One region of the Sphingomonas sp. PEI4 genome, then DNA from elsewhere that is predicted to be linked to it. Evidence: predicted binding sites of a transcription regulator. Region 1 holds the regulator's gene; each other region holds the start of a gene.
What was found. Region 1 encodes LexA, which represses DNA repair genes until DNA is damaged. Its sites were predicted from a motif close to GTTCCNCNCTTGTTCT; they were not measured.

Region 2: radA (DNA repair protein RadA) is a predicted target of LexA. The motif match lies at 1,966-1,981, and genes of this name have one in related genera.
Region 3: AC1MLZ_RS15750 (PA0069 family radical SAM protein) is a predicted target of LexA. The motif match lies at 1,674-1,689, and genes of this name have one in related genera.

Annotation. Positions count from the first base shown of each region.
Region 1 is NZ_CM155258.1:566,575-569,850, reverse strand. Features, by position in the region: gene AC1MLZ_RS02470 (adenosylcobalamin-dependent ribonucleoside-diphosphate reductase) at 1-738, opposite strand, end outside; gene lexA (transcriptional repressor LexA) at 1,612-2,283, opposite strand; gene AC1MLZ_RS02460 (molybdopterin molybdotransferase MoeA) at 2,352-3,276, opposite strand, start outside.
Region 2 is NZ_CM155258.1:3,700,585-3,703,860, forward strand. Features, by position in the region: gene AC1MLZ_RS17130 (PadR family transcriptional regulator) at 1-272, shown strand, start outside; gene AC1MLZ_RS17135 (DUF2218 domain-containing protein) at 269-559, shown strand; gene AC1MLZ_RS17140 (glycosyltransferase family 4 protein) at 741-1,892, opposite strand; gene radA (DNA repair protein RadA) at 1,996-3,276, shown strand, end outside.
Region 3 is NZ_CM155258.1:3,405,406-3,408,681, forward strand. Features, by position in the region: gene AC1MLZ_RS15745 (VOC family protein) at 1-310, shown strand, start outside; gene AC1MLZ_RS15750 (PA0069 family radical SAM protein) at 580-1,650, opposite strand; gene AC1MLZ_RS15755 (hypothetical protein) at 1,824-2,021, shown strand; gene AC1MLZ_RS15760 (hypothetical protein) at 2,076-2,324, opposite strand; gene moaB (molybdenum cofactor biosynthesis protein B) at 2,662-3,189, opposite strand; gene AC1MLZ_RS15770 (lytic transglycosylase domain-containing protein) at 3,195-3,276, opposite strand, start outside.

The DNA.
Region 1 (3,276 bases):
CCGGCGATAGACGTACCACGGCCGCCCGTCCTTCTCGCCGACCGCGACATGCTCGCCGTCCGCGCGCGGCACGTGGAAGCCCAGGTCCCAGTCCGCGCCGGCCTCCAGTGCCGCCATGAAGTCGTCCGTCACGGTTACCGACACGTTGAAGTTCTTCAAGAAATCCTTGCGCGTCTTGGCGGAGATAAACGCCAACACGTCGGGGTGCCAGACCGGCAGCACGCCCATCATCGCGCCGCGCCGAGAGCCGCTCGACCGGATCGTGACGCACATCCCGTCCCACATCGCCATGAACGGGATCACGCCCGACGAGATCGATCCGGTCCGGCCGACGACCGCGCCGTCCGGGCGCAACGTACCGAAATCCATGCCGATGCCGCCGCCCTGCTGCTGCGTGAACGCTGCGACGTTCAGTGCCGGCATGATCCCGACACCGGGTAGGCCGGGTTCGCTGTCCATCGAATCCTGGATCGTCGGCGAGACGAAGCAGTTGATCCATGTCACGCGTTTGGTCGTGCCTGCGCCTGCGAAGATGCGTCCGCCCGGTACCCAGTCGCGGGCTTCGAGCGCGCCAAGCGCCTTGGCGGCCTGCGCCGCATCGTCGTTCGCATAGACGCCGCCGACGACTCGCGCGAACGTATCGGACGGCGTTGCCTCGCTACCGTGGCGGTATTTCTCGCGCCAGATATGGACGGTGACGGGCTGGTCGAGCGGGCCCATTGCGGTATCGGAAGTCATCGGGCGAACCTTAAGTCATTGTACGGGCCAGCGTTCGACATACCCAATCTCGGGACGGAAATGGCCTCTTCCAATCTATGGGTTTGAAATCCGGAAAGCGCAACATGCAGTGTGTGAAGCGGTACATTCATGCCATAGGTTGATGATTGCTCGGGCAGGCGCGTGGTGCGCATCGCGATGCTCCGATCGCGATGAAAGGTTCGATGCTATTTTTCCTGGCGTACCCAAAGCCCCCCTTTGGTTCGCTCTCGCGTGGGCATGACCGACAGGCCCCGAGCAGGCGAACTTGTCGAGCCTGTGTCTGGCGAACCGGGTGATGAAACTGGATTGAAGGATGCCTCGGCACGGTGAGGCATCAATCGCACATCCCTTCTTTTGCCAACGCCATTGGCGAACCGCTCTGCATGCTTCTTCAAGCACAAGGTATCACCCGCCTTAAGCGGCGGCCTTGGTGCTGTTCGCTAGACTTGCCGTCCGTGACTCTGACAGCGCCATCGTCAACACAATCCTCGGCATGGGCGACAACCGGGAAACGCGTAGCTCCATCAACCGGCGAATTGTCTGCTTTAGGCGCGCCACCTTGTACAACCCGCTTTTGCAGACGCAAAATCGCCGAGGTTCGTTACGGAATGAGCGCGACTGCAAACCGATCGTTAGACGGCGTTGCTCCGATCCAGAGGACGAGCATCTTAGTCGAGTGTCGATGCTACGCACTGATAACATCCCGCACTACCGGTTATGACGACTGGAGCAACGCTCCGGCCTTTGTCGGGGCCTACGCGAACGGCCGTCACTACCGGTCGCTTTGGCATCCACATCGGCTTTTCATCCGCCGCACCGCCTTGATGTCAAACGCGTCTCGATACCCGCTACTCAGTCGTAGCGGCGGAGAATGCCGGAGAGCTTGCCCTGCACGCGGACTTGGGCGGGGGCATAGCGTTGGGGGTCATAGGCGCGATTGGCAGGGTCGAGGCGTACCATGGCGCCTTCGCGGCGGAAGTATTTGAGCGTGGCTTCGCTGTCCTCGATCAAAGCGACGACGATCTCGCCATCACGAGCGGTCTCGGTACGGCGGATCAGGGCGTAGTCGCCGTCGAGGATGCCGGCCTCGACCATCGAGTCACCGGAGACTTCGAGCGCGTAATGCTCGCCCGTGCCGAGGAGCGCGGCGGGGACGGCGAGCATCGTGCTGCCTTCGAAGGCCTCGATCGGGACGCCGGCAGCGATGCGGCCGTGGAGAGGTATCTCCACGACGTCGTTCGCCGGGTGCGGTACGGCGGCGGACGCGGGTTTTACATTCGATGCCTTCGCCTGCGCCTTCTTTTCCGCACGCTCAGGCATCCGCAACACTTCGAGCGCGCGGGCGCGGTTCGGCAAGCGGCGGATGAAGTTGCGCTCCTCAAGCGCGCTGATCAGGCGATGGACGCCCGACTTCGATTTGAGGTCGAGCGCGTCCTTCATCTCCTCGAACGACGGCGAGACGCCGGTTTCGTTGAGGCGATCGTTGATGAAGCAGACGAGTTCGTGCTGCTTGCGCGTGAGCATGGCGGTTCTCCGTCCGGAACAGACGAGGAACTTCTATGGAACATAATTAACGCCGTCAAGCGTCCGTATCACGCGATAACGAGGATTTCCGCCGATTCGCCGGCCAATGCGATCGGAGCGCTGCCGGGGCGAACGATCAGACAGGTCGACCGGGCCAAGGTCAGCAGCATCGAGCTGTCCTGTATCGTGGACGCATAGGCCTTGCCGTCTTTGAGTTCGGCGCGGAGATAATCGGTGCGGGCGTTGTTCGCAGGCAGGTCTTCGCCGAGCAGCGCGTGCGTCGTCTGCGGTAGCGGATCGCGTGCGCCGGCCATGTGCGCGACGACGGGCTTGACGAACAAGATAGCGGTGACGAACGCCGAGACCGGGTTGCCGGGCAGGCCTAGCACCATCATTCCGCCGATCCGGCCGGCCATCATCGGCTTGCCGGGGCGAAGCGCGATGCGCCAGAAATCGATGGTACCGCCGGCCGCTTCGATCGCCGGGCGGACGAGGTCGTGATCGCCGACCGATGCACCGCCGGTGGTGACGAGCAGGTCGGCCTGGACGCTGGCGAAGGCGTTGCGCAGGACGTCGAGGTTGTCGGGGAGGATGCCGAGGTCGATGACGTCGACGGGCATGTCGGCCAGCATCGCGGCGAGCATGATGCCGTTCGATTCAGGGAGCGCGATGCCGTCGGTGATCGAGCCGGGGGGGACGAGTTCGTCGCCGGTCGCGGCAACTGCAACGCGCACGCGGCGGTTGACGGCGAGGCTGCCGTGCCCGCCGGTCGCTGCGACTGCGATGCGCGCGGGGCTGAGGCGGTCGCCGGCGGCGATCAGGCGAGTTCCGGTGGAGAAGTCGAGTCCCTTGCGGCGCGTGTTGCGGCCGAACGTCGTCGGGCCTTCGCCGGCGAGGATCAGGGCTTCGCCGTCCCGTTCGGCTTCTTCCTGGACCATCACCGTGTCGGAGCCTTCGGGCATCGCCGCGCCGGTGAAGATGCGGGTGGCTTCT
Region 2 (3,276 bases), 1.0 Mb from region 1:
CGGAAGGCGCGAAGAAGCGCTTTGCGGCAAGCGATGAAGGTCGCGCGCATCTGGCCGAGAATACGGCGGTGGTTGACGGCTTGTTCGCGCGGCTGGCGGCAGTCGGGGCGGAGTCCGAGCGGACCGATGGCGCGCCGATCCGGCGGGCGATGGGCAATCTTCGGCAGGTGCTCCAGCACCGGCTGATGCGCGAGGACGTCAACGAAGACACGCTGCACGAGGTCGCGGCGTTGCTCGACGACGCCGCGCAGAAGATCGAGCGGCTCAAGTGAGCGTGTCGGTGGCACGCGTGCCGACGCATTCGGCCAGCAAGTATCTCCAGCAACTCGCCAAGCACTGGAGCCACAAGATGGAGGTCACCTTCTCGGAAGAAGAGGGCCGTATCGCCTTCCCGAGCGGTGCCGTGCTGGAGATGCGTGCGGACAGCGCAACGCTCGATGTCGCGCTGACCGTGCCGGAGGGCGAAGACGTCGACCGGATGCGCGAGGTGGTGTCGAGCCACCTCGACCGCTTCGCTTTCCGCGAGGCGCCGCTGACGTTCGATTGGGTGGCTGTCTGACAGCGTCCGCAGACCGTCATCCCAGCGAAAGCTGGGATCTCCCCATTAGGGTCGCAGCGCCCACCAACGGGATACCCCAGCTTTCGCTGGGGTGACGGTTATTTGGGAAGGGTGACCGGGTCGGGGTGGCGCGGGGTTAGGGCGCAAATACGGCCAAGGCGAACGGAGACGATGGTGTGGCTTACGCCCCCCGTCGCGCCATTACCTCCAGATACGTATCCAGCACGGCCTGGTTGATCGTATCCCACAGATACCCGGCCGCCTTGTCGTGCCCGGCCCACCCCATCGTCTCGCGCAAGCCCGGCTCGGAAACGATCCGCCCGATCGCATCGGCATAGCCGCCAATATCCGTCGGCGGCACCAGGAACCCGGTTACGCCATCGTCCACCAGCCCGACCGCGCCCGACGCCCGCGCTGCAACGACCGGAACGCCCGCCGCCATCGCTTCCAGCGTCACGTTGCCGAACGTCTCGGTCACGCTCGGATTGAAGAACACGTCCATCGACGCGACCGCGCGGCCGAGATCGTCGCCCGACTGGAACCCTGCGAACACCGCGCCCGGCACCCGGCTCGCGAACCAGTCGCGCGCCGGACCCTCGCCGATCACCAGCACCTTGTGCGGCACGCCGCGCTGCTCCAGCGCGCGGATGACATCGGCGAAGACGTCGAGCCCCTTTTCCTTCACCAGCCGCCCGAGAAACCCGACCGCGACCTCGCCGTCTGCAATACCGCGCGCACGCCGCCAATCGAGATCGCGCCGCGTCGGCGTGAAGCGATCGTGGTTCACCCCGCGCGACCAGATCGCAGTCGGCGTCCTCACACCCCAGTCGCGGACGATCTCCGCCATGCCGCGCCCGGGCACCAGCACCTCGTCGACCCGGTTGTAGAAGCGCGTCAGGATCTTCACCATGATCGGCTCGAAGAACGCCATCCGGTAATAGCGGAAATACGTCTCGAACCGCGTGTGCAGCGACGCGATCGTGGCGATGCCGCCGCGCCGGCCATAGCTGATCGCGCGGTGGCCAAGAAAATCGGGTGCCGACACGTGGATCAGGTTGGGCGCGAACGCCTCCAGATCGCGGCGGATCGCGGCTGGCAGCCCGCGCGCCATCTTGTATTCGCCGCGCCCCGCGGGCAGCGGCAGCGACGGCACTGCGACCAGATCGCCGGTCGGCGGAAAGGCGGGATTGGCGTTGGTCGGCGAATAGACACGCACCGTCACGCCTTTCGACAACAGATGGCCGACGAGCAAATTCAGTGCCTGGTTCGCGCCGTCGCGGACATAATTATAATTGCCGCTGAATACGGCAACGCGCAGATCGGTGGCGTGCATCGTCGCGCGGATAACGCCGTGTGCCCCCAAGCGCCACTAAATCCGCAACTTGTCGGGCGTGGCAGCCATTGATGTTCCCGTATCGTTCTCGTACATCACTGGCATGGCGAAACCCCAGAAGCGTTATGTGTGTCAGGCCTGCGGATCGGTGTCGCATCGCTGGGCGGGACAGTGCAGCGATTGCAGCGAGTGGAACACGCTGGTCGAGGAGGCGAACACCGCCGCCACGCCGTTCCATTCGAAGCATAATCTGCAGACCGGTGGCCGCGCGATCCAGCTCGTTGGGCTCGATGCGGAGATCAAACTGCCCGACCGGATGGCGACCGGTATCGCCGAACTTGATCGCGCGCTGGGGGGCGGGTTCGTCGAGGGCTCGGCGACGTTGATCGGCGGCGATCCCGGCATCGGCAAGTCGACGCTGCTGTTGCAGGCGGCGGCGAAGATGGCGCTCGCCGGCCAGTCGGTCGCGTATGTTTCGGGCGAGGAAGCGGCGGATCAGGTCCGCCTGCGTGCGCGGCGGCTCGGGCTTGGCAACGCGCCGGTCCAGCTGGCGGCGGCAACGTCGACGCGTGACATCCTGACGACGTTGCAGACGAAGCCGCCGGCGATGCTGGTGATCGATTCGATCCAGACGATGCACTCCGACCTGATCGAGGGCGCGCCCGGCACCGTCAGCCAAGTTCGCGCGTCGGCGCAGGAACTGATACGCTTCGCCAAGGAGCGTGGGACGGCCGTGGTGCTCGTCGGCCATGTGACCAAGGACGGCTCGATCGCGGGGCCTCGCGTGCTGGAGCACATGGTCGACACGGTGCTGTCGTTCGAAGGCGAGCGCAGTCACCAATACCGCATCCTCCGCGCGATCAAGAACCGCTTCGGCGGGACCGACGAGATCGGCGTCTTCTCGATGCAGACGGAGGGATTGGCGGAGGTCGGCAACCCGTCGTCGCTGTTCCTGACGCACCGCGACGATGCGATGACGGGCGCGACGGTGTTCCCAGCGTTGGAGGGTACGCGGCCGGTGTTGGTCGAGATCCAGGCGCTGACCGTTCGGCTGGCCTCTGGCGCGACCCCGCGGCGCGCGGTTGTGGGCTGGGATTCTGGGCGCCTTGCGATGATTCTCGCGGTGTTGGAGGCGCGCTGCGGGCTAAGTTTCTCGAACGCCGAAGTGTATCTGAACATCGCCGGCGGCTACCGTGTGCAGGATCCCGCGGCTGACCTCGCGGTGGCGGCGGCGCTGATCTCGGCCATGTCGGAGCGGCCGGTGCCGGTCGACGCGGTGGTGTTCGGAGAGGTCGCGTTGTCGGGCGAGATTCGCCCGGTCGCGCATGGGCCGTTGCGGCTGAAGGAGGCGAGCAAACTCGGCTTCGAACGTGCGATGGTCCCG
Region 3 (3,276 bases), 1.3 Mb from region 1:
GGCGATCCGCGCCTGGTATGTCGAGCATCTCGGCGTCGGCTCGCTGCCCTATGGTTCATGGGAAACGCAGGCGGGACCCAGCGTCTTCGCGCCGTTTGCCATCGACGCCGACTATTTCCCCGCGGATCGCCCATGGATGCTCAATCTGCGCGTCGATGAAATAGATGGTCTGATCGCAACCCTTCGCACGGCAGGGATCGCAGTAATCACCGATCCCGAATGGGACATGCCCGGCTTCGGCCGCTTCGCCCGCATCCACGATCCGGAAGGCAACCCGATCGAGCTCTGGCAGCCCGAGGATGCTGCGTAACGACGCGAGCAACGCGGACCGACGCGCGGCGAAGTTCGTAGATCGATATCTCGGCTTAGAAGCGGCCGACGGCAAGACCTTCATCCCTCCCTGAAAAGGGAGAGCCAGGGGTGGGTATGCCCACTTCAGCCACTAAAGTTCGAATGTGCGGAACCTGCGCCACCCCCAACCTCTCCCTTCCAAGGGGGGAGCAGAACGGCAGGTCGAACCGTACTAGCGAGTTTTACGGCGGTTGTCGGCCAAGCCACTGCCAAAGCCTTCCGCCCTTCTCAAAACAATTCCCCCTGAGGCCCCCTCGGCGCACGGAACAGGTCGCTCCGCAATGCAACCCGCTCCCGGTTCAACCCATGCTTCGCGCACGCGATCCGGAACCGCGTCCCCAGCAACTCCGCCCAAGGCCCTTGCCCCTGCATCCGCGTGAAGAAGTTCGGATCGTTATCCCTGCCCCCGCGCAGCGACGCGATCGTCGCCATCACCTTCCCCGCGCGATCCGGAAAATGCTCGTCGAGCCAAGCCCGGAACAGTGGCGCCACCTCATGCGGCAACCTTACCGGGATAAAGAACGCCCGAGTCGCCCCAGCCTCCGCCGCCCGCGCGATCAGATGCTCGATCTCGTGATCCGTAATCGCCGGGATCACCGGTGCGATCGAAACGTACACCGGCACGCCCGCATCGGCGAGCTTCCGCACCGCCGTCAATCGCCGCTCGGGGTGCGGCGCGCGGGGCTCGACGGTCGAAGCCACCTTCTGATCGAGCGAGGTAATCGACATCGCCACCGCCGCCAGCCCCTTCGCCGCCATCGGTGCCAACAGGTCGATATCGCGCACCACCCGGTCGGACTTGGTCGTGATCGTCAACGGATGATCCGTCTCTGCCAGCACCTCGATTATGCCGCGCGTGATCCGCCAGTCGGTCTCGATCGGCTGATACGGATCGGTGTTCGTCCCCAACGCCATCGGCGCGGCCGCATAGCCCGGCTTCGACAATTCCGCCCGCAACAACGCCGCCGCCGATGGTTTCGCGAACAGCTTGCTCTCGAAATCCAGCCCCGGCGACAGGTCGTGGAACGCATGGCTCGGCCGCGCGAAGCAATAGATGCAGCCGTGTTCGCATCCGCGATAGGGATTGATCGAGCGGTCGAACGGCACGTCCGGCGACGCATTGCGGCTGATGATCGTCCGCGGGGTCTCGACCGTCACCGTCGTCCGCAGCTTTGGCGCGATCCCGTCGATCCCCTCGCGCATGTCGAGCCAGTCGCCATCCGCCTCGGTCTGCGGCAGGTTGAACCGCCGGCTCTCGTCGTTGCGCGTCGCCCCGCGAACTGGTCGAGTGGTCTTCATCGGCAAACGATACGCGCGATGTCAGAACAAATATAGAACATAATTCGTTGCGCTGCGCAGTTGCCCGGCAGGATCTTGATTTACATTAGAGAAATAATGACGAGTTTCTAGCGACTTGCCCGTGGTACGAATAAGCGCTCGCCGCCTGCGGCGATAGCGCGTACGGGAGGCCCATGACGGAACAGATCACCACGGTGGAACGGGCATTCGAGCTGGCACGCTCGGGCGAGTGCGAGTCGGTCAACGCGCTGCGCCAGCGGTTGCGGCGTGAGGGGTATGACGCGGTCCACGTCCATCTTCACGGTGCGTCGATCAACAAGCAACTCGTCGACCTGATCCACGCGGCGCGCGGCGGGTCCGCGCTGGCCTGACGCGGAGGCGGTCCGGTCGAGACAAGCGCACTCGTCCGACCGAACCGTGCAGCCTCACTTCTGCGCCAGCATCACCGCCTTCGGCATGTTCAGCCCAGCGGCAGACCATTCGGCGGACGTCTTGCAGGTCTTCCGATCGATCCGCGAGCCGGTCATGGCCGGCTCGACCGTGCAATATTTCTGCGTCTCGCCATCGTACTTCAGGACCGTCTTCTGCGTCGAAGCCGATGGAGTAGCGAAGGCTGGAACGCTGATCGCGAGGGCAGCGACGGCAACGAGGCTCTTCAGAAAGATCGGGGTCATGGCAGGCATTCCTTATATTGGTATGAGGCGCCCGGTGGGGCGGCATCTCGACCAATGCATCTGGCGTGCCAGTTATGTAATACAGTGCGACACATAGGCGAAGATGTTCGAACAGCGAGGTTTTTTCACCGAACAGCTAAACTCTACGGGTGAAACCTGGATCGCAAGACACACCACAATCTGGCGAAAACCGCAGCGAATTGGTGCAAGCCAGCGTACGCTGCCTACAACGTCTCTCCCTCTCCCATCGGGGAAAGGGAAGGGGCCCGCGGCCACTTGGCCGTGGGAAGGGTGAGGGCACGCGACGGGCGAAAGCAAACTCGCCTCAGGGAAAGCCTCAGCGCTCCAGCAGCCGCGGCATCAGTTCGACGAAATTGCAGGGGCAGTGGCGGCTGTCGAGCTGGTCGCGCAGGATGCCGTCCCAGCCGTCCTTCACCGCACCGGTCGAGCCTGGCAGCGCGAAGATATAGGTGCCGTGCGATACGCAGGCGCACGCGCGCGACTGGACCGTCGAGGTGCCGATCGTCTGGTAGCTGAGCATGCGGAATAGCTCGCCGAAGCCTGGAATCATCTTCTCGGCCACCTGCTCGACCGCCTCGGGGGTCACGTCACGACCCGTCACGCCGGTGCCACCGGTGGTGATGATGCAATCCACCTCGGGATCGTCGATCCAGGCGTGCAGTCGCGACACGATCGTCTCGACGTCGTCCTTCTCGATCCGGCGGTCGGCGAGCACATGCCCTGCTTCGGTCAGTCGCGCGACAAGCGTATCGCCCGAGCGATCCTCCGCCAGCCCACGTGTGTCCGACACAGTCAGTACGGCAATCCGCACCGGCAGGAACGTCCGGCTCTCATCGATCGGCATGAAACTCAGTCCGCGCGCGTGATGGTGGCGGATTGCGGCCGGACGCTGGCGTTGACCGCGACCGTAGCACCCAGCGGCGCCACGCTG